Regions from separate parts of the Streptomyces sp. NPDC021080 genome, predicted to be linked through region 1. Evidence: predicted binding sites of a transcription regulator. Region 1 holds the regulator's gene; the other holds the start of a gene.
The links. The regulator HspR, encoded in region 1, represses chaperone genes until heat shock. The targets are predictions, from matches to a motif close to TTGAGNNNNNNNNNCTCAA.
Positions count from the first base shown of each region.

Region 2: a site for HspR is predicted at 8,958-8,976, ahead of lon (endopeptidase La). Genes of this name have one in related genera too.

Region 1 is NZ_JBIRQM010000015.1:13,757-24,065, forward strand. Features, by position in the region: gene dnaK (molecular chaperone DnaK) at 1-126, shown strand, start outside; gene grpE (nucleotide exchange factor GrpE) at 123-782, shown strand; gene dnaJ (molecular chaperone DnaJ) at 816-2,000, shown strand; gene ACH4S8_RS32085 (heat shock protein transcriptional repressor HspR) at 2,008-2,460, shown strand; gene ACH4S8_RS32090 (sugar ABC transporter substrate-binding protein) at 3,341-4,462, shown strand; gene ACH4S8_RS32095 (LuxR C-terminal-related transcriptional regulator) at 5,395-6,483, shown strand; gene ACH4S8_RS32100 (helix-turn-helix transcriptional regulator) at 6,576-7,529, opposite strand; gene ACH4S8_RS32105 (hypothetical protein) at 7,905-8,240, shown strand; gene ACH4S8_RS32110 (pyridoxamine 5'-phosphate oxidase family protein) at 8,402-8,815, opposite strand; gene clpB (ATP-dependent chaperone ClpB) at 8,946-10,309, shown strand, end outside.
Region 2 is NZ_JBIRQM010000006.1:148,917-159,225, forward strand. Features, by position in the region: gene ACH4S8_RS16485 (roadblock/LC7 domain-containing protein) at 1-456, opposite strand, end outside; gene ACH4S8_RS16490 (nitrate- and nitrite sensing domain-containing protein) at 453-3,536, opposite strand; gene ACH4S8_RS16495 (protein phosphatase 2C domain-containing protein) at 3,894-4,682, shown strand; gene ACH4S8_RS16500 (MarR family winged helix-turn-helix transcriptional regulator) at 4,767-5,285, opposite strand; gene ACH4S8_RS16505 (lysozyme) at 5,588-6,406, shown strand; gene lon (endopeptidase La) at 6,521-8,935, opposite strand; gene ACH4S8_RS16515 (hypothetical protein) at 9,186-9,461, shown strand; gene ACH4S8_RS16520 (rhomboid-like protein) at 9,713-10,309, opposite strand, start outside.

The DNA.
Region 1 (10,309 bases):
TACGCCGACGCCCAGGCCGGCCAGGCCGCGGGCGGCGACGCCCACGGCGCCGAGGCCCCGAAGGCCGACGACGACGTCGTCGACGCGGAGATCGTCGACGAGGACCGCCGGGACGGTGCCGCGTGACGGAGGAGACCCCGGGCTTCGAAGAGCAGCCCGACGTCCCTTCCGGCGCCACCTCTGACGACGCCGAGCCGCAGACCGCCACCCCCTCTGCGGAGGGGGCGGCGGCCCCGGACGGGGACGCAGCAGCACAGTTGGCCGGCCTGACGGCCCAGCTGGACCAGGCGCGCATGGCAGTGGCCGAGCGCACCGCGGACCTCCAGCGGCTCCAGGCCGAGTTCCAGAACTACCGCCGCCGCGTCGAGCGCGACCGGATCGCGGTCAGGGAGGTCGCCGTGGCGAGCCTCCTGACCGAACTCCTGCCCGTGCTCGACGACATCGGCCGCGCGCGGGACCACGGGGAGCTCGTCGGCGGATTCAAGTCCGTCGCCGAATCCCTGGAGACCGTCGCGGCGAAGATGGGGCTCCAGCAGTTCGGCAAGGAGGGCGAGCCCTTCGACCCGACGATCCACGAGGCCCTGATGCACTCGTACGCGCCGGACGTCACGGAGACGACGTGCGTGGCGATTCTGCAGCCGGGGTATCGCTTCGGCGAACGGACCATCCGCCCCGCGCGGGTGGCCGTCGCCGAGCCGCAGCCCGGGGCGCAGACGGTCAAGGCCGAGGACTCGGCCGAGGCGGCCGATGACAAGGAGAGCGGTGGCCCGGACGAGGGCTGAGCTTGAACCGATGTGGGAGGAGGGACGTCGAGGATGAGCACCAAGGACTTCATCGAGAAGGACTTCTACAAGGTCCTCGGCGTCCCCAAGGACGCCACCGAGGCCGAGATCAAGAAGGCGTACCGGAAGCTCGCCCGCGAGTTCCACCCGGACGCCAACAAGGGCAACGCCAAGGCCGAGGAGCGCTTCAAGGAGATCTCCGAGGCGAACGACGTGCTCGGCGATCCCAAGAAGCGCAAGGAGTACGACGAGGCACGCGCCCTCTTCGGCAACGGTGGCTTCCGTCCCGGTCCCGGCGCCGGCGGCAACTTCAACTTCGACCTGGGTGACCTCTTCGGAGGCGGCGCCCAGGGCCAGGGAGCGGGAGGGGCCGGCGGCTTCGGCGGCGGCATAGGCGACGTCTTCGGGGGCCTGTTCAACCGCGGCGGCGCCGGCCCGGGCACGCGTACGCAGCCCCGGCGCGGCCAGGACATCGACACCGAGGTCACGCTCTCCTTCACGGAGGCGGTGGACGGCGCGACCGTTCCGCTGCGCATGACCTCGCAGGCGCCCTGCAAGGCCTGTTCGGGCACCGGCGACAAGAACGGCACACCGCGTGTGTGCCCGACCTGTGTCGGCACCGGTCAGGTGGCGCGGGGCTCGGGCGGCGGGTTCTCGCTCACGGACCCCTGCCCGGACTGCAAGGGCCGCGGTCTGATCGCGGAGCACCCCTGCATGGAGTGCGCGGGCAGCGGCCGGGCCAAGTCGTCCCGGACGATGCAGGTCCGGATTCCCGCCGGTGTCAGCGACAACCAGCGGATCCGGCTGCGCGGCAAGGGTGCTCCCGGCGAGCGGGGAGGCCCGGCCGGCGACCTGTACGTCACCGTCCATGTGGGCGCCCACCCGGTCTTCGGCCGCAAGGACGACAACCTCACCGTCACCGTGCCCGTCACCTTCGCGGAGGCGGCGCTGGGCGGCGAGGTGAAGGTGCCGACGCTGGGCGGTCCTCCGGTGACGCTGAAGCTGCCGCCGGGCACCCCCAACGGACGCACCATGCGCGCCCGGGGCAGGGGTGCGGTCCGCAAGGACGGCACGCGCGGCGACCTCCTGGTCACCGTCGAGGTGACGGTCCCCCAGGACCTGTCCGGCAAGGCTCGTGACGCTCTGGAGGCGTATCGCGAGGCGACCGCGGGTGAGGATCCGCGGGCGGAGCTGTTCCAGGCCGCGAAGGGAGCATGACGGAGCCATGGACACGACCGGTCGTCGACGCAACCCCTATGAACTGACCGAGGAGACCCCGGTCTACGTCATCTCGGTGGCGGCCCAGCTCTCCGGACTGCACCCGCAGACCCTGCGTCAGTACGACCGGCTCGGTCTGGTCTCTCCCGACCGCACGGCCGGCCGGGGGCGCCGTTACTCGGCCCGCGACATCGAGCTGCTGCGCACCGTCCAGCAGCTGTCGCAGGACGAGGGCATCAACCTGGCCGGCATCAAGCGCATCATCGAGCTGGAGAACCAGGTCGCCGCGCTCCAGTCCCGGGTCGCGGAGCTGGAGTCGGCCCTGGACGGCGCCGCGGTGGCCATGCAGCAGCGCGAGGCCGCCGTGCACGCCTCCTACCGGCGCGACCTGGTCCCGTACCAGGAGGTCCAGCACACCAGCGCGCTGGTGGTGTGGCGCCCCAAGCGGACGTCCGACTAGCACCGGCACCCGAGCGGTACCGAACCCGAAGGGGCCCGGAGGTCATCGACCTCCGGGCCCCTTCGCGTGCGCTCGGTCCGGGGTGCCCACCAGGAGACCCGGACCGGCCGGTGGCGGTGTCGTGCGACGCCGTGGAACCCGTGGGAACAAGTGGCTTGATCTTGTCGGTGCCGGGAGAGGTGACCGGTTTGCGGGTGAAAGCAATGTTTGCCTTGTCTGTCCCGTCGGCGAAATCGACGCGCAGGGTGCCCTTTTCTGCGCGAATGGTGAGGCTGACCGTTTTTGACCGAGTGGCCGAGATGTTCTTCCGGGGGTCCGTTTTACGTATGTCGTCCTGATAGAACCGCATTTCGTCCCGGGTGGTGACGGGGAGGGTCCAGGGTTCGCTCGAGCCCCGGTTCCGGTCGACCGCGGAGTCGCGGTCCGCCCTTCGGCGTGCCCGGGAAAGTGGATTTCGCGTGGAACTGCCGCTTATGGGTGGGCGGTGTGCGCTTGGTCACTGCGGAGACCGCCGTGCCGGCCGTGCCGGGCGGCCCGCCGGTGGTGACGGGCGTGCGGGCCGGAGCGAGGGTGTCCTGCGCACCGACGGCTCTGTGCGTGCGTTCCTTCGGGCCTGACTGATCGTCAACGGCAGTTAAAAACCGTCGGCGGTCGCGACTCCTGTGAACGGAAGTTGGTTGTACCTGTGAATGACAGAAGGTGAAGCTGAGGGGATCGGTCGGTGGATGGGCGTAGTCTTTCCCCGTCGTGTTCACTTGTGGAACACGAAACGCCGTTGCCATCTCGTTAAGTGGTTACTCCTTGACGCTGAGGTGATCGCCGCGTTGGCTTTCAGCCACCTGGGTCGCAATGCTGCAACCTCGCCCGGAAGGCACCTGATGTGAACACTCGTAACACCGGCCTGCGCCGTACCGCCATAGCCGTGGCGTCCTCCGCCATGGCCATCACCGTTTCCGGCTGCGGCCTGGGCATCGGGGGGAGCGGCACCTCGGCAAGCCCCACGAAGGGCGACGACATCAAGGTCGGCCTGCTCCTCCCGGAGAAGCAGAACACCCGTTACGACAAGTTCGACTACCCGATCATCCGGGACCAGGTTCTGAAGCTCACCGAGAAGAAGGGTGACGTCGTCTACCTGAACGCCGAGCAGGACGCCGCCAAGCAGCTCCGCCAGATGCAGCAGATGATCGACGACAAGGTCGACGTCATCCTCGTGGACGCGGTGGACTCGGTGACGATCGCCAAGGGCGTGCGCAAGGCCAAGGACGCCGGCATCCCGGTCATCGCCTACGACCGTCTGGCGCAGGGTCCGATCGACGCGTACATCTCCTTCGACAACGAGCTCGTCGGCGAGACCCAGGCCAAGGCCCTGGTCGGCGCGCTGGGCACGAGCTCGGCCTCGAAGAAGATCATCATGATGAACGGCTCGGTGACCGACCCGAACGCGGCGCAGTTCAAGAAGGGCGCCCTGTCCGAGCTCCAGGACAAGGTGATCATCTCCGCCGCGTACGACACCAAGGACTGGGACCCGGTCAACGCCAAGGCCAACATGCAGAAGTCCATCCAGGCCGTCGGACTGAGCAACATCGCCGGTGTCTACGCCGCCAACGACGGCATCGCGGGCGCGGTCATCGACGCGTTCAAGGAGGCGGGCGTCAGCAAGGTGCCGCCGGTCACCGGCCAGGACTCCGAGCTCGACGCCGTGCAGCGGATCATCAAGGGCGACCAGTACATGAGCGTGTACAAGTCGTACCCGCAGGAGGCCAGCGCCGCCGCCGAGATGGCGGTCGCCCGGGTCCAGGGCCGCTCGATCGAGTTCGACGCGCTCACCCGCGACAAGGTCACCAGCCCCACCACCAAGGACGTCCCGTCCCAGCTCGTGCCCGTCGTCGCCCTCACCAAGGACAACGTCGAGAACACGGTGATCCAGGACGGCATCTACCCCGTCGCCAAGGTCTGCACGGCGCCCTACAAGTCGCTCTGCTCCTCGCTCGGCATCAAGTAGGACCCTTGCCCCGCCGTCCGGGACGGCGGGAGCACACGAACTCGGCCCCGCTCGCGGGTGCGCGCCCACGGCGCCACCCGCGACCGGGGCCGTTCCAGTGCCACCCCCCAGGTCGGAGAGGGCACCCGGGCCCGGTACGCCTCCCGGAGGCTGCGTACGCCCGCCTGCCCGCTCCCGCCGCGCCACGGACCCCCGGGCGCGTGCACCCACCCCTCACGGCGCCCTCCGGGGCCGCACGCCCCCTTCGGGCATGATCGCCCCGCACGGCGCGGGCGCCGCCGTCGACCTCACCCCCGTCGACGCCTCCGGCCGGGAACCGGACAGGGGCACGCGCCTGAACGCGAGCCCCGAGGAAAGCGGGGGCGCATGATACACAGCCGCGGACGGCATCACCGGGGCCGCGCGGGCGCACCGGCGGTTTCCGGCCGACGCGTTGGACGCCGTGGGGCTCGTCGACCGTCCGACCGAGTGGTGGCACCGGTCCTCCGGGGACCGTTACCGCGCGTTCGTCACGGGTGCCGCTCGTGCCGTCCACGGGGCTTGTGAACTTTCCGTCGCTCCGCCCCGTCCGTCGTAGCTTCCGCTTCCGCGGCCGAGGCGCGGTCGAAGCCTCCGGCGCGGCCGTGCGGGCGTCCGGCAAGTCCCTTGAGCGTGAACGGAGTTGTGTTCGCGGGTGCGGGGTCCGGGTGGGAGCCGGCGGGCTCGCGGGGGCTCTTTCGCGGAGCGTTCCGGCGTTCCGGCGGCAGTGCTTCAGCTTGTTGCAAGGGGCGGGGCGGAGGTCAGGATCTATGGGGACGAGCAGGGGCGAACGGACGTCTCCCGGCGGCGAAGCCTTGTTGCGATGCCGGACGCGTCCGCGCATAGTTGCGCTGCGGAGGACGCCCTGACGCGGGGCTCACGCCAGGGGTTGGAGCTGGAGCCAGGGGTGGGAGATGGCCGGGCACGGGACGGACAGGCATCCGCACGGCGCTGACCGGCTGTGCGCTGCGGGCGACCGGGTGTACTCCCGGGCCGTGCGGCGGGGCCGGGTGCCCCGCGAGGACGCCGAGTCGGTGCCCTGTCTGCTGGAACTGGCGCTGCTGCACCCCGATCCGGACGACATGGGCTGGCTGGTGCCGACCTCGCCCCAGGAGGTCATGACCCGGCTCCTGCGGGGTGTGTACGAGGAAGTCAGCGCGAGCCAGGCGCGGGTGGGCGACGCGGTGTCGGCCTTCGAGTGGTACGCGGGCCTCGGCGGCCGGGTGCGGACGCCGGCCGAGGGGGTGGCGATCCGGGTCCTCGACGGGCTGCCGCGGATCCACGCCGCCATGGACAAGGCGACCGAGGAGTGCACCCGCGAAGTCCTCACCGTGCAGCCCGGCGGCATCCGGCGCGAGGACGAACTCGTCGAGGGCCTGCACCGGGCGCTGGAGATGCGCCGGCGCGGGGTGCGTATGCGCGATCTGTACACCCATGTGGCCCGTCACGGCCAAGGCCTCCTGAACTACATGGAGTTGATGGGCGGTGCGGCCGAGGCGCGCACGCTCGACGAGGTCGTGGAGCGGCTCATCCTCTTCGACCGCACGGTCGCCTTCATCCCCGCCAACCCGGACCGCACGATCGCGCTGGAGCTGCGCCACCCCGCGCTGGTGGACTACCTGGTGACGGTCTTCGAGCGGCTGTGGCGTCTGGCGATCCCGCTGGCCTCGCCCATGCCCTCGACGGGCATCGAGGGCATCACCCACCGGGAGCGGTCCATCGCGGCGCTGCTGGCCGAGGGCCATCAGGACGCGGTCGTCGCGGAACGCCTGGGCATCAGCGTGCGTACGTGCCGGGCGCACATCGCCCGGCTGTCGGAGACGCTGGGCGCGGCGAGCCGGACGCAGCTCGGCGTGCGGATCGCTCAGGCCGGTCTGGACGGGCCGCAGCGTTCCCCCGCGCCCGAGGCGGTCACCGTCGCGGAGGCCGCGCCGGCCGCCCCCGCCGTTCCCGAGCGTGGATCCCCCGCCGTGCCCGACCGCGGATCCCCGGCCGGCCGCTGACGGTGATGCTTTTGCCGCGACCTTTGACGCCCGGCCCGCAACGGTCTTCGAAGCCCGGCCCGGCGCGTCCCGTAACGGGCCGCCGGCCGGGGTCACTCCCCTCCCTCGGACTGGTCCAGGAGCCCCGACTGCGCTATCAGGAAGCCGAGTTGGGCCCGGCTCCCGCTGCCGAGGGCGGAGGCCAGCTTGGCGATGTGGGCGCGGCAGGTGCGGACGTTCATGCCGAGGCGGCGGGCGATGGCCTCGTCCACGTGGCCCTCCACGAGGAGTTTCGCGATGGAGTGCTGGATGTCCGTGATGCCGTCGGGGGCGGTTTGGTACGGTGCGCCGGCGTTCAGCGGGACGGCGCGGCCCCACATGAACTCGAAGACCTTGATCAGGTAGCGGACGAGGCCCGGGTGACGAAGCTCGAGGGCCACCTTCTGGTCGTCGCGGGTGGGGATGAAGGCGACGGTCTTGTCGCAGATGATGAGCCGCTCGACCAGCTCGTCGATGGTGCGGTGCTCCACCTTGCCGTTGGAGAGCTGGTCCACGTAGGCCAGTTTCTCGGGGCTGTATCGCGCGGTGTGCTGATAGAGGGTCCGTATGCGCACGCCACGTTCGATCAAAGGCCTGTCCCGCTCCAGCCCCTGAATGAGGTTGCGTTCGGGGCGGGGGCCGCTCGGCTGGACCGTGAGCATCTCGGTCTGGCACTGGGCCGTGGCCAGGTCGAGTGCCGCGTTGATCCGGTCGTTGCCCTCGAGCACGGTGATCGAGTGAGTGGGCGCAGCCGCTTGCGCACTGAGGGTCATGAACGGCTCGAAAGCATCGGCCAGTTGGATCGACATCCGTCTGCGCTCGGTGATCTCGCGCTCTATGGCGTTGAGCCGCTGGGCCAGGGCGGCCGACGGGGGCACGGGGCGCAGCCAGTTCGCATCGTCAGGATCCGGGTGGAGGAGGGCGAACTCCATCAAACAGGGAGCACTCTCCACGTCTGCGCGGGCGATGCGTCCCGTGCGGAGAGCGTTCGCATAAAGTCGGCCACCTTCCCCGCACAACTCGGTCACCGCATGGGGATGTGTCGCTTTAGTCCCTTTGGTTATCAAATCTCCACCCCCCAGGGTCCTGAACGTGCAGGAACATGATGCATCGATTGTGTGGCCATGACCTCCCCAAATGAGCCATCGTCGTATCCGACGGGGGAAGAGGGGACCTTCAAGTGAGGACGAAGCCGATTATGCGTAAGAAAATGCTTCGCTTGGTGCTTGTCGCCGCCTTCTCCGCCGTCACGGCCTTCGGAGCGCTGAGTGGCCTCTCCGATGCGAAGGGCGACGTTCGGGCAGACAGCGTCTGGCCGGCGGCGGCCGCGACCGCCGTGGTGGCCGGCGACAGTGTCTGGCCGGTGTCTCCTGACCGCACTGACGACAGTGTCTGGGCTTGACATGACTATTCCCCCGGACGACCGTTCCTTCCGCCGAGAAATGGCCACCGCCTACCGGTCCGGCTGGCACTTCATCGACCTGGTCACCGCCATCCCCTACAGCGGTGACTCGCTGATGGTGACCGTCTTCGGGGAGCCCGTCGTCGTCACCCGCGACGACGACGAGGACGTACGGGCCTACCGGTGTCTGCGGCGGCCTCGGGGGGCGCCGCAGCCCGTCCGGTGCGCCATCCGGTACGGCATGATCTTCGTGAACCTCGACCAGCGTGACCACCAGCTCACCGGACCCGACGTCCCGGACGTCGAGACCGCCACAGCCACCCCCCGCAGTGCCTGACGCGATTCCCCCGTCGTAGTAGATCGCGCAGGTACTTCCCCCCGCAGCGGCGTCACCGTGACCTGAACACGGTGACGCCGCTGCAGTTTCCGGGGAAATCTCCCGGTTCCGCCCCCTTCTCGCACGGGGTGGAACCGGCCGCCGGATGCCCGCTCGCGGTCTCATCCGCGTCCCATCGCCGCCGTGAGCTCGATCTCGATCGCCACGCGGGACGGGTTCGGCGCGGGCGTGCGTTCGTAGCGTTCCGCGTAGCGCCGTACCGCCTCCGCGACGCGCTCCGGTTCCGTGCGGACCCGGGCCCGCCCCTCCAGCGTCGCCCAGCGCGCGCCGTCCACCTGGCAGACCGCCACGCGCGCCCCGTCAGGCCCGGCCGCCAGCACGTGGGCCACCTTCCTGCTGGACTTGTTCGTGATCACCCGAGCGAGACCGGCCTCGGGGTCGTATGTAACTCCGACCGGCACGACATGGGGACTGCCGTCGGGCCGGAGGGTGGTCAGCGTGCACAGGTGGCGCTCGCGCCAGAAGCTCAGGTAGGCGGCGTCGGGCTGCCTCGGGTCCACCGGATGGGAAGCCATGAGGCCTGAATCTACGCCTGGTGGGCCTCCCTTTTCCCGTCCTTCCAGCCTTGAGCGGAATAGACTCAACTTTGTGTACGCTGGATGAGTCAGGGAACGGTCAGGACACCAGGAGGAGGAGAACGCGAACGTGGACGCCGAGCTGACCAACAGGAGCCGGGACGCGATCAACGCGGCCAGCAACCGGGCCGTGCGGGAGGGTCACCCGGACCTCACCCCCGCCCACCTGCTGCTCGCTCTGCTGGAGGGGCAGGACAACGAGAACCTCATCGATCTGCTGGCGGCCGTGGACGCCGACCAGGCCTCGGTCCGCGCCGAGACCGAGCGGGTGCTCGCCGCCCTGCCCAGCGTGACCGGTTCCACCGTCGCGCCCCCGCAGCCCAACCGTGAGGCGCTCGCCGTCATCGCCGACGCCGCCGAGCGCGCCAAGGAACTCGGCGACGAGTTCATCTCCACCGAGCACCTCCTCATCGGGGTCGCCGCGAAGGGCGGGGCGATCGCCGACGTACTCTCCCGGCAGGGCGCCAGTGCGAAGAAGCTGCTGGACGCGTTCCAGAAGACCAGGGGAGGGCGCCGGGTGACGACCGCGGATCCCGAGGGCCAGTACAAGGCGCTCGAAAAGTTCGGCACGGACTTCACCGCCGCGGCGCGTGAGGGCAGGCTCGACCCCGTCATCGGCCGGGACCACGAGATCCGCCGGGTCGTGCAGGTCCTGTCCCGCCGCACGAAGAACAACCCCGTCCTCATCGGCGAGCCCGGCGTCGGCAAGACCGCCGTCGTCGAGGGACTCGCCCAGCGGATCGTGAAGGGCGACGTACCCGAGTCCCTCAGGAACAAGCGGCTCGTCTCGCTCGACCTGGGCGCGATGGTCGCCGGCGCGAAGTACCGGGGCGAGTTCGAGGAGCGGCTGAAGACCGTGCTCGCGGAGATCAAGGACTCCGACGGGCAGATCATCACCTTCATCGACGAGCTGCACACCGTCGTGGGCGCCGGAGCGGGCGGCGACTCCGCCATGGACGCGGGCAACATGCTCAAGCCCATGCTCGCCCGCGGCGAGCTGCGCATGGTCGGCGCCACCACCCTCGACGAGTACCGCGAGCGGATCGAGAAGGACCCGGCGCTGGAGCGGCGCTTCCAGCAGGTGCTGGTCGCCGAGCCGACCGTCGAGGACACCATCGCCATCCTGCGCGGTCTCAAGGGCCGCTACGAGGCCCACCACAAGGTCCAGATCGCCGACTCGGCGCTGGTGGCCGCAGCGACCCTGTCCGACCGCTACATCACCTCCCGCTTCCTCCCCGACAAGGCCATCGACCTCGTCGACGAGGCGGCCTCACGGCTGCGGATGGAGATCGACTCCTCCCCGGTCGAGATCGACGAGCTCCAGCGGGTCGTCGACCGGCTGAAGATGGAGGAGCTGGCGATCGGCAAGGAGACGGACGCCGCCAGCAGGGAGCGCCTGGACAAGCTGCGCCGCGACCTCGCCGACAAGGAGGA
Region 2 (10,309 bases), on a different contig from region 1:
GATGCGCAGCTCGGGGGTCAGGACGTGTCCGGCCCGGCCGACGAAGAGCGCCATGTGGTACGCCACGACGCTCATGTCGCAGTCCGCGGAGCCGTGCGCTCCGAGCAGCGAGCCGTCGCTGATCGCCATGACGAAGAGACTGCCCTCGTCCATCGCGATCATGGTCTGCTTGACGCCGCCGCTGTCCATCAGCTTGGCGGCGCCGAGGGTGAGGCTGCCGATGCCGGAGACGATGGTGGCGAGGTCGGCGGCGGAGCCCTTGGGGCCCTTCGGTTTGGCGCTGTCCGCCGTCCTCGCCTCGGCGTTGCGGCCGGGGTCCGAGGAGAGCAGGAGCAGGCCGTCGGAGGAGACGACCGCGACCGACTGGAGGCCGGGCACCTCCTCGACGAGATTGGTCAGCAGCCAGTGCAGGTTACGTGCTTCGCTGCTCAGGCCGAAGGTACTGGTCGCGGTCAACTGCTTGCCTCCTCGACTGTGCCCCCCGATGCTTCTACGTCCTGTGCGTCGGTCCGGTGCGCGGTGGGCGCGGGCCCTGCGGGCGCGTGTGCTGGTGTGGGGGCCGACGGGGCCTGTCCTTCGGGCGTGGGGGTCTCGCCCGTCCGTTCGGCGATCTCGGCCTCCACGTCGCGGCGGCCTTCGATCGCACCCCGGTGGAACCCGCCGAGCCTGCGGCGCAGTGCGTCGGCGTCCACGCCGCCCACGCGGGGCCGCGGTGCGGCGGCGGGGGCGGAGATCTTCGGCGTGCGTTTGGGCAGGCCCTTGTCGGTGAGCCTGGGCTGCTCGTCGGGGGCCCGCTCGTGGTGGTCGGGGCCGATGGCATAGGGGTCGGCGGCGGTCCCCGAGGGTGCCCCGGTGGCCGTCTCCGCGGATACGTCCGCCGAAGGGGCGGGCTCCGCGGCCGGTCCGCCGGGGTGGGAGGCGGCGGCGTCCGTGGCACCGGGAGCCGGCTCCGCGGGGACTCCGGTCGTCCCGGAGGAGCCGGGGACGGGTGCGGCGGCCGACCCGGGCGTGCCGGACGGCTCGTCGGCGGCGTCCGGGCCGGTGTTCTCCGGTGCGGGGGTCCGCGGTCCGGACGCGTCCGGGGCGAGTTCCGGGAGCAGCAGCTCCATCGTCGTCTCGGAGGTGGTTTCCGGCACGGCGGCCGGCTCGGGCTCACGGGGCGCCGGGATGACCGGGGTCTGCGCGGCCGGCCCGGACTCGGGCGCCGGCGTCCCCTCGGGTGCCGTCTCCGGGTCGGAGGCGGTCTCCCGTACGGCCGCCTCGGCCGCCGCGATCAGCGGGTCCTCGCCGCCGGCCGAGACCGGGACCGAGGCGCGCCGGATCGAACGGCCGCGCAGCACATTGGAGTTGGCCTCGGCGTCGGCGCCGGGCAGGGCCACCGCGGGGGCTCCGCCGACGAGCCGGACGGAGGAGGGGACGGTGGACGCGGGCGCGGCGGCCAGCAGCGCCTTCGGGAGGACGACCACGGCGGCCACTCCGCCCTGCTTCTGCTCGCGCAGCTTCACGCGTACGCCGTGGCGGTGGGCGAGCCGGGCCACGACGTACAGGCCGAGCCCGAGTCCCTCCCCGCTCTCCTGGTCGTACGAGTCCTCGGGGTCGAACTCGGTGAGGCGGGCGTTGAGGTGCCTCATCCGGTCGTCGGTCATGCCGATGCCCTCGTCCTGCACGGAGAGCATCACGTCACCGCTCTCCAGCAGCCAGCCGGAGACCTCGACGGGGACGTCGGGCGGCGAGAACGAGGTGGCGTTCTCCAGGAGTTCTGCCACCAGGTGGCTGATGTCGTCGGCGGCGAACCCGGCGATGTGCGCGTGCGGGGGCAGCGCGGCGATCCGTACGCGTTCGTAGCGCTCGATCTCGCTGACCGAGGCCCGGGCGACGTCGACGAGCGGCACCGGGTGCGCGTGGTGCTGGACGTGCTCGGCGCCGGCGAGGACGAGGAGGTTCTCGCTGTGCCGCCGCATGACGGTGGCGAAGTGGTCGAGCTTGAAGAGGGTGGCGAGGCGGTCCGGGTCCTGCTCGCGCTCCTCCAGTCCCTCGATGACGCCGAGCTGGCGCTCGACGAGGCCGAGGGTGCGCAGCGCGAGGTTGACGAAGGTGCTGTGGATGGTGCCGCGCACCTGCTCCAGGTGAGCGGCCGCCTCGGCGAGTTCGGCGCGCAGCCGGTCGCGCTCGTCGGCCATCTGCTGGCGCTGGCCGACGAGGTGCTTGCGGTCGGCCTCGAGGGTGGTGATCCGCTCGTGCAGGCCGGCCGCGTGGGCGTGCAGCGCGTTGACGGAGCGGACGACCTGGGCGAATTCGTCGTTGCGGCCGGTGAACTTGACCGGTTCCCCGGAGGCCGGGTCGGCGGCGAGCCGGGCGGAGCCGAGGCGCAGGACGGCGAGCGGCCGGGTGAGGGTGCGGGCCATGGCCATCGTCATGCCGGCCGCGACGAGCATCAGGACGCCGAGGAGCGTGACGCGCAGCTCCAGCGCGGTGACGTCGTCGTCGCGCAGCTTCTCGAGGTCCTTGGTGCGGTGGTCGTTGAGGGAGGACTCGGCGCCGCGCATCAGGTCGATCCGGGCGGACAGGGCGGCGTCGAGCTTCTTGACGCCGGTGCCGAGCGCGGAGTCGGAGAGCTTCGGCTGCCCGGTGAGGTTCGCCAGGTACTTGTCCGCGGTGCCGACGTCGGGGCCGGTGACCGTGGAGTCGTAGGACGACACGGCCTGCTCGGGCGCGGTCTCGCGGAAGTCCGCGACGGCCGCGTCGGAGCGGACGCGCGCCTGCTGGGCGGCGGCGCTCAGCGCGTCGCGCTGCTTGGTGTCGGCGGCCGACGAGACGTTCGTGGTGCTCGCCAGACCCGTGACCGGGTTGTAGACGCTCTGGGTGGTGTGCGGGACGGCGAGGGCCGCCAGGAGCAGTCCGCGGGCCGCGGCGGACTGCTGGACGGCGGTGTCCAGCTCGGCGAGGGCGTGCGCGCCGGAGCCCGCGCGCGGCGGCATCTCCTCGGCCAGCTGCTCGGCGAGGGCGTGGAGTTCGGCGATGGCCCCGGAGTACGCCTGGTGCGCCTCCAGGGCGGAGCTCTTCCCGGTGAGCGCAGCCCGCCTGAGGGTCTCGATGCCGTCGAGGTCCTCGATCAGCGCGGCGGGGGCGTCCGCGTCCGCGCGCAGCTCGTCGACCTGGCGGTCGACCAGGGCGCTGCGCTCCTCGGAGGGCGCCTTGGCCCTGGGCCTGCCGGCGGCGACGTAGGAGGTGACCTCGTCGCGCTCGTCGGCCAGCGCGTGCGCGAGGGTCAGTGCCTGCTGGGTGCGCTGGGCGAGCGTCACCAGATGCTGGGAATCGTTCAGTTCTTGTGAGGCCGACAGCACCATGGGCGCGCCGGCTCCGGCGATGGCGGCCGCGACGACCGCCACGGCCACGATCAGCCGGTTGCGTACATGGGCGGTCCTGCCCCGGCCCGTGGAGTCGGTGGCGTCGCCGACGGCGCCACCCTCTGTGGAGTTGGAGGCCGTCTTCTTGCCTGTGCGCCTCGGCCGCGTCTTCTGCACCGGTGCTCGCATTCCTGACTCGTGTACCCATTTGGGGCCCGGGTGACGTCCCGTCAATCGAGGCGTACGCCCGGTACGGCTCCCGACCCTCCCAGTGCCGGTGGGCAGTGGTCCCGCATCATCTGACCCGCCACCCGAAGGAGTGAACATCGGAGGGGAGTTGGCGAGCAAGTCTCCGGGGCGCTCGCGGCGGGCCCGCACGGCGGGCCGGTTGGACGTCCGGGGCGGGCTTTGACAGTATTCGCCGCCACGTTCCGCCGGAGTCGATCATTCCGGGCCAAACCCGGCGGCCGGGCCGCTGAACCGCACGTCGGGCGTTCCGCGGCGGCCTCGGGGGCCCCGGGTGAAGGGCTCGTGCAGACTGGCGGAATGCGCACTGAACTCGTGTCCGAGCCCGGGGACCCGGACCGTCCCAACGAGGACTTCGCATCGGTCGGGCTTCCCGCTTCAGGACAGGGCGGTTCGCTGGTCCTGCTCGACGGGGTGACGCCGCCGCGGGGTGACTACGGCTGTCTGCATCCGGTCCCCTGGTTCTGTGCGCGGCTCGGCGGAGCGCTGACCGAACTGTCCGTTTCGCAGGGGGATTTGCCCTTGCGGGAGGTCCTCGCGCGGGCCGTCCGCCGTGTCGCCGACGCGCACGCCGACACCTGTGACCTTTCTCACCCGCGCACGCCCCAGGCAACCGTGGTCCTCGCGCGGTGGTCCGCTTCGCAGGTCGAGTACCTGATCCTCTCGGACTCGGCCCTGCTGGTGGAATCCCCCGCCGGTGAGGTCACCGCCCTGCTGGACGACCGTCTCTCGCTGCTCCCGCGCGCCTCCCTCGTCTCGGACGCCGTCGCCGACGCCACCGTCCGCAACAAGGAGGGCGGCTTCTTCACGGCGGCCGCGGACCCCTCGGTGGCCTCGCGCGCGGTGACGGGCACGCTCCCCCGGTCCTCGGTCCGCGCCCTGGCGGCCCTCACGGACGGCGCCACCCGCTGGGTGGAGCGGTTCCACGCGGGCGACTGGACCGACTTGTTCGCCCTCGTGCGGGAAGAGGGCTCCGCCGCCCTCGTCGAGCGCGTACGGCGCCTGGAGCGCTCGGACGCGCGGGAGCGGCCGGGGGCCCGGCGGGGCAAGGTGCACGACGACGCGACGGTGGTGTTCGCGGAGCTCTGAGAACGCGCGGAGCTCCGGAGAAGGGGCGATGCTCCGCGAAGGGCCGACGCTCCGGGAAGGAGCGGGGCCGCGGACGGGCGGGGGTTACTTCTCCATGCCGCGGTTCAGCTGGTTCAGCAGCCGGGCGAGTTCCGCGACCTCGTCCTGGTCCCAGTGGGCGAGCTGGCGGACATAGCGGGCCCGGCGGGCCTCGCGGACGCTGGAGACCCGGCCGCGGCCCTCCTCGGTGAGGTGGACGAGCCAGGCGCGCCCGTCGGCGGGGTCGGGTTCGCGCGCGACCAGTCCCAGCTCCTCCAGGGCGCGCAACTGCCGGGACATCGTGGCCTTGCCGACGCCGATGTAGGCGGCGAGTTCCGTGGCGCGCTGGCGGCCGCACTCCTCCAGGCGGACGAGAAGTCCGTAGGCCGCGGACTCGAGGTCCGGGTGGACCTCGCGGGCCATCTCCCCCTGGCTGGCGCGGGCACGGCGCAGGAAAACCGTCAGCTCCCGTTCGAGAGAGAGGAATTCGCGTTCCACACCACCCTGCACCGCGGGCCGGTCCATACCATTTCCCGACACACCGGATTCGACCGGACGTCCGCCGTCGTTTCCGCCCTCGTGCACGTCAGCACCCCTGACCCGGTTTCCCGATCCTGAAAGTTTCTGCCAGAACTCGCCCGTTGCCGCAGCTCCGCCAGTATTTCGCAGGCGTAGACCAACGGCAGCCTCCGGCCCCTCTTCCCACGCCACCGTCTACGTGCGTAGCTTCTTTATCAGACACTTATCTGCCGGCATGCGCACGCCACCCCCGGGCCGAGGACGGCCTGATCCCCCTACCGGCACGCGTGCCCGCGCTCTCCCCCCCACCGAGCTCCATCGGGCTCCCCCGGGCTCCCGGAGCTCCATCGCCCTTCGGAGGCCCGCACATGCCCGTGCACAGATCCCGAACGGCCCGCCGCCTGCGAGCACTCGCGGTGGGAACCCTGCTCGCCGCCTTACCCCTCCTCTCCGCCCTCCCCTCCTCCGCCGCCGACATCCCCGCCCGGGGCACCGCCCGGATGGGCATGGGAGTTCTCGCCCACGACGGCCAGGACGGGACGCCGTCCACCGGTGACGCCACCCAGACCGAAGGCGTGGACGTCGCCGGCTACCAGGGCAACGTCGCCTGGTCGACCCTGTGGAGCAGCGGGGTCAGGTGGGCCTACACCAAGGCGACCGAGGGGACGTACTACACGAACCCCTACTTCGCGCAGCAGTACAACGGCGCGTACGGCATCGGCATGATCCGCGGGTCGTACCACTTCGCCACCCCGGACACCACGAGCGGTGCCACCCAGGCCAACTACTTCGTCGACCACGGCGGCGGCTGGTCGGGCGACGGCAAGACGCTGCCCGGCACCCTCGACATCGAGTGGAACCCGTACGGGGCCGCCTGCTACGGCAAGACGCAGAGCGCGATGGTGAGCTGGATCAGCAGCTTCCTCACCCAGTACAGGGCCCGGACCGGCCGCGACGCGGTGATCTACACGGCCGCGAGCTGGTGGACCCAGTGCACCGGCGACTACAGCGGCTTCGCCTCGTCCAACCCCCTGTGGATCGCGCGCTACGCCTCCGACCCGGGGACGCTGCCCGCCGGCTGGGGGTACTACACGATGTGGCAGTACACGTCGTCCGGCCCGACGGTCGGGGACCACGACAAGTTCAACGGCGCCCTGGACCGCGTCCGGGCTCTCGCCGACGGCTGACGCACGCATGCCGTACGACGGGGCACGCGGCCTCACGGCGAACGGGCCCCCGGCGTACGGCGAAGGCCCGGGCCTCCCTCACGGGACCCGGGCCTTCCCTTCCGGCAGCGTCCGTCACGCCGCTACCGGAACCTCCGGCACCGCGCCGTTCGTCGCCGGCGCCAGTGCCAGCTCCAGGACCTGGCGGACGTCCGTGACGGTGTGGACGTCGAGCTTCTCCAGGACCTCGGCCGGGACGTCGTCCAGATCGGCCTCGTTGCGCTTGGGGATGATCACGGTCGTGACACCCGCCCGGTGCGCGGCGAGCAGCTTCTGCTTCACCCCGCCGATCGGCAGGACCCGGCCGGTCAGCGACACCTCACCGGTCATGGCCACGTCGGTGCGGACCAGCCGGCCGGACAGGAGCGACGCCAGGGCGGTCGTCATCGTGACGCCCGCGCTCGGGCCGTCCTTGGGGACCGCGCCCGCCGGGAAGTGGATGTGCGCGCCCCGGTCCTTCAGGTCTCCGACGGGGAGTTCGAGCTCCGCGCCGTGCGAGCGCAGGAAGGAGAGCGCGATCTGCGCCGACTCCTTCATCACGTCGCCCAGCTGGCCGGTCAGGGTCAGACCGGCCGCGCCCGTCTCCGGGTCGGCCAGCGACGCCTCCACGTAGAGGACGTCCCCGCCCGCGCCGGTGACGGCCAGACCGGTGGCGACACCGGGGACCGCCGTGCGGCGCTCGGCCGGGTCCTGCGCCGACTCGGGCACGTGGTGCGGGCGCCCGATGAGCCCACGCAGGTCTGCGTCGGTCACCGTGAACGGCAGTTCCCGCTCGCCCAGTTCGTGCTGGGCCGCGACCTTGCGCAGCAGCCGGGCGATGCTCCGCTCCAGGTTCCGTACGCCCGCTTCCCGGGTGTACTCCCCGGCGAGCCTGCGCAGCGCACTCTCGTCGAGGACGACCTCGTCCTTCTCCAGACCGGCCCGCTCCAGCTGGCGCGGCAGCAGGTGGTCCCGGGCGATGACGACCTTCTCGTCCTCGGTGTAACCGTCGAGGCGGACCAGCTCCATACGGTCGAGCAGGGCCTCCGGGATGGCTTCGAGGACGTTGGCCGTGGCGAGGAACACCACGTCGGAGAGGTCGAGTTCGACCTCCAGGTAGTGGTCGCGGAAGGTGTGGTTCTGCGCCGGGTCGAGGACTTCGAGCAGCGCCGCCGCCGGGTCGCCCCGGAAGTCGGAGCCGACCTTGTCGATCTCGTCGAGCAGGACCACCGGGTTCATCGACCCGGCCTCCTTGACCGCGCGGACGATCCGGCCGGGCAGCGCGCCGACGTACGTACGGCGGTGTCCGCGGATCTCGGCCTCGTCCCGGACGCCGCCGAGGGCGACGCGGACGAACTTGCGGCCCATGGCGTGTGCGACGGACTCGCCGAGCGAGGTCTTTCCGACGCCGGGCGGGCCGACGAGCGCGAGCACGGCGCCGCCGCGCCTCCCGCCGACGACTCCCAGACCGCGGTCCGAGCGCCGCTTGCGCACGGCCAGGTACTCGGTGATGCGCTCCTTCACGTCCTCCAGGCCGGCGTGCTCGGCGTCGAGCACGGCCCGGGCGCCCCGGATGTCGTACGCGTCCTCGGTCCGTTCGTTCCACGGCAGCTCCAGGACGGTGTCGAGCCAGGTCCGGATCCAGCCGCCCTCGGGCGACTGGTCACTGGACCGCTCCAGCTTCTCGACCTCCTTGAGCGCCGCCTCGCGGACGTTCTCCGGGAGGTCGGCGGCCTCCACGCGGGCACGGTAGTCGTCGGACTCGTCCTCGCCGTCCTCTCCCTTGAGGTCGCGCAGTTCCTTGCGCACGGCCTCCAGCTGGCGCCGCAGCAGGAACTCGCGCTGCTGCTTGTCGACGCCCTCCTGGACGTCCTTGGCGATGGACTCGGCGACGTCCTGCTCGGCAAGGTGCTCGCGGAGCTGTTCGGTGGCGAGCTTGAGCCGGACGACCGGGTCGGCGGTCTCCAGGAGCTCGACCTTCTGTTCCACGGTGAGGAAAGGTGAGTAACCGGAATTGTCGGCAAGGGTGGAGACGTCGTCGATCTGCTGCACCCTGTCCACGACCTGCCAGGCGCCGCGCTTGCGGAGCCAGCTGGTGGCCAGGGCCTTGTACTCCTTCACCAGGTCGGTGACCCGGCCGGGCAGCGGGTCGGGCACGGTCTCCTCGACCCGGGTGCCCTCGACCCACAGGGCGGCACCGGGACCGGTGGTCCCCGCGCCCACCTTCACGCGCCCGCGCCCCCGGATCAGCGCGCCCGGGTCGCCGTCGGCCAGCCGGCCGACCTGCTCGACGGTGCCGAGCACCCCGGTGCTCGCGTAGGTCCCGTCGATGCGCGGCACCAGGAGTACCTGGGGCTTCCCGGGCGTTGAACGGGCGGCGGCCTGAGCGGCCTCCACCGCGGCGCGCACGTCGGTGTCGTTCAGGTCCAGCGGAACCACCATTCCGGGCAGCACTACCTCGTCGTCGAGCGGCAGCACGGGCAGGGTGAGTGATGCGGACGTCGAAGCCATGATCTCCCCTTCGGCAGTCAAGTTGAGCTATGTCGACTCAATGCACGGGGGCTCCGCAATGTTCCCCCGGAGCCGTTCGCTCTGAGCGATCGCTTGCGATCCGTGGGTGGGGGCTCGGAGGCACGGGCCTCGCGGGGCCTCGGGGGCGCAAGGCGAGGTGCCCGGGAACGGGCCTGCTCGGGATGCGGGGCTGTTCGGGATGCGGGGCTCTCGGGATGCGGGGCGGGCCTCGGCCACGGATCGTGGGGACATGAACCATCACCTCGCCCAGCACAAGATCGACATCGACACCCGGCTCGTCACGGCCGGTGCCGTGCTCACCGTGGCCGGCACCGCGGTGGCGGCCACCGGCATGGTCATCGCGGCCGTCGCCCTGCTCGCCGCGGGCCGCCGCATGGTCCGGGCCATGGACGTGCCGCCGTCCCAGCAGGCGGTCCAGCAGTGGCGGCGGGCCAAGGAGGCCTCCCTGGCGGGTCTGCAGGCCTGGCAGTCCGCGACCGACGCCCAGAACGGTTCGCCCCGCTAGGTCGTGTCCGGGAGGCGGCCCGCGCACCCGACGCAGCCCCGGGACCGGGCGTACACCCGACCCCGGGGCGTGGGCACCCGTGCGTGCGCACCGAGTGCGGTCGTGCCAGGCCGTGTCGCGCCGGGGCCGTTCCGCGCCCGGGCATCTCGGTCACCACTCGAACGGCGCAACCCGTCCGGCCCTGCCCGGTCCGCCGGGAAGAAGGGGACGGCCCCGGAGCCGGCGGGACGCGATCCCGCCCCGAGCCCGCCTCAGGGCCGCGAGACCACCGGCCCGGGAACGCGAAGCCGGTCCCGTTGCCGTTGCCGTTGCCGTTGCCGCACCAGGGGCCAGGTCGCGATGCCGATCGCCAGCGCGATCAGATGGCCCGCGTCCGTCACGGGGTCGGCGAGGAGGATCAGGTCCTGGGTGAGGACCGAGCCGAAGGCGATCAGCATCGGCCGGCGCAGCCAGGGAGAGAGGAGTCCCGCGAGCGAGCCGACGCTCGCGGCGACACCGAAGCTGATGCCGTAGTCGAGCCGGTGCAGCGAGCCGACGGGCAGGACACCGGCCAGCACCGCCACGCCGACCGGCACTTCGGTGACGAGCGTGGCCACCACGTGCCCGAGCAGGAAGACACCGGCCGCCCACGCGGTGCCGGTACGGCGCTCCAGCGCGGTCAGCACGAGCAGAAAACCGGCCGCGTACGGCGAGGCGATCCCGCCGACGATCCACAGCGCGCTCGCGATCAGGACGAGCACGGGGTGCCGCGCGAGATGTGCGACGTCCGTACTGGACGCCTGGTGCAGGGCGTGGACGAACGCGGGGTGCGCGTGGTCGGCCAGGTAGGAGGTGGCGGCGAGGACGGC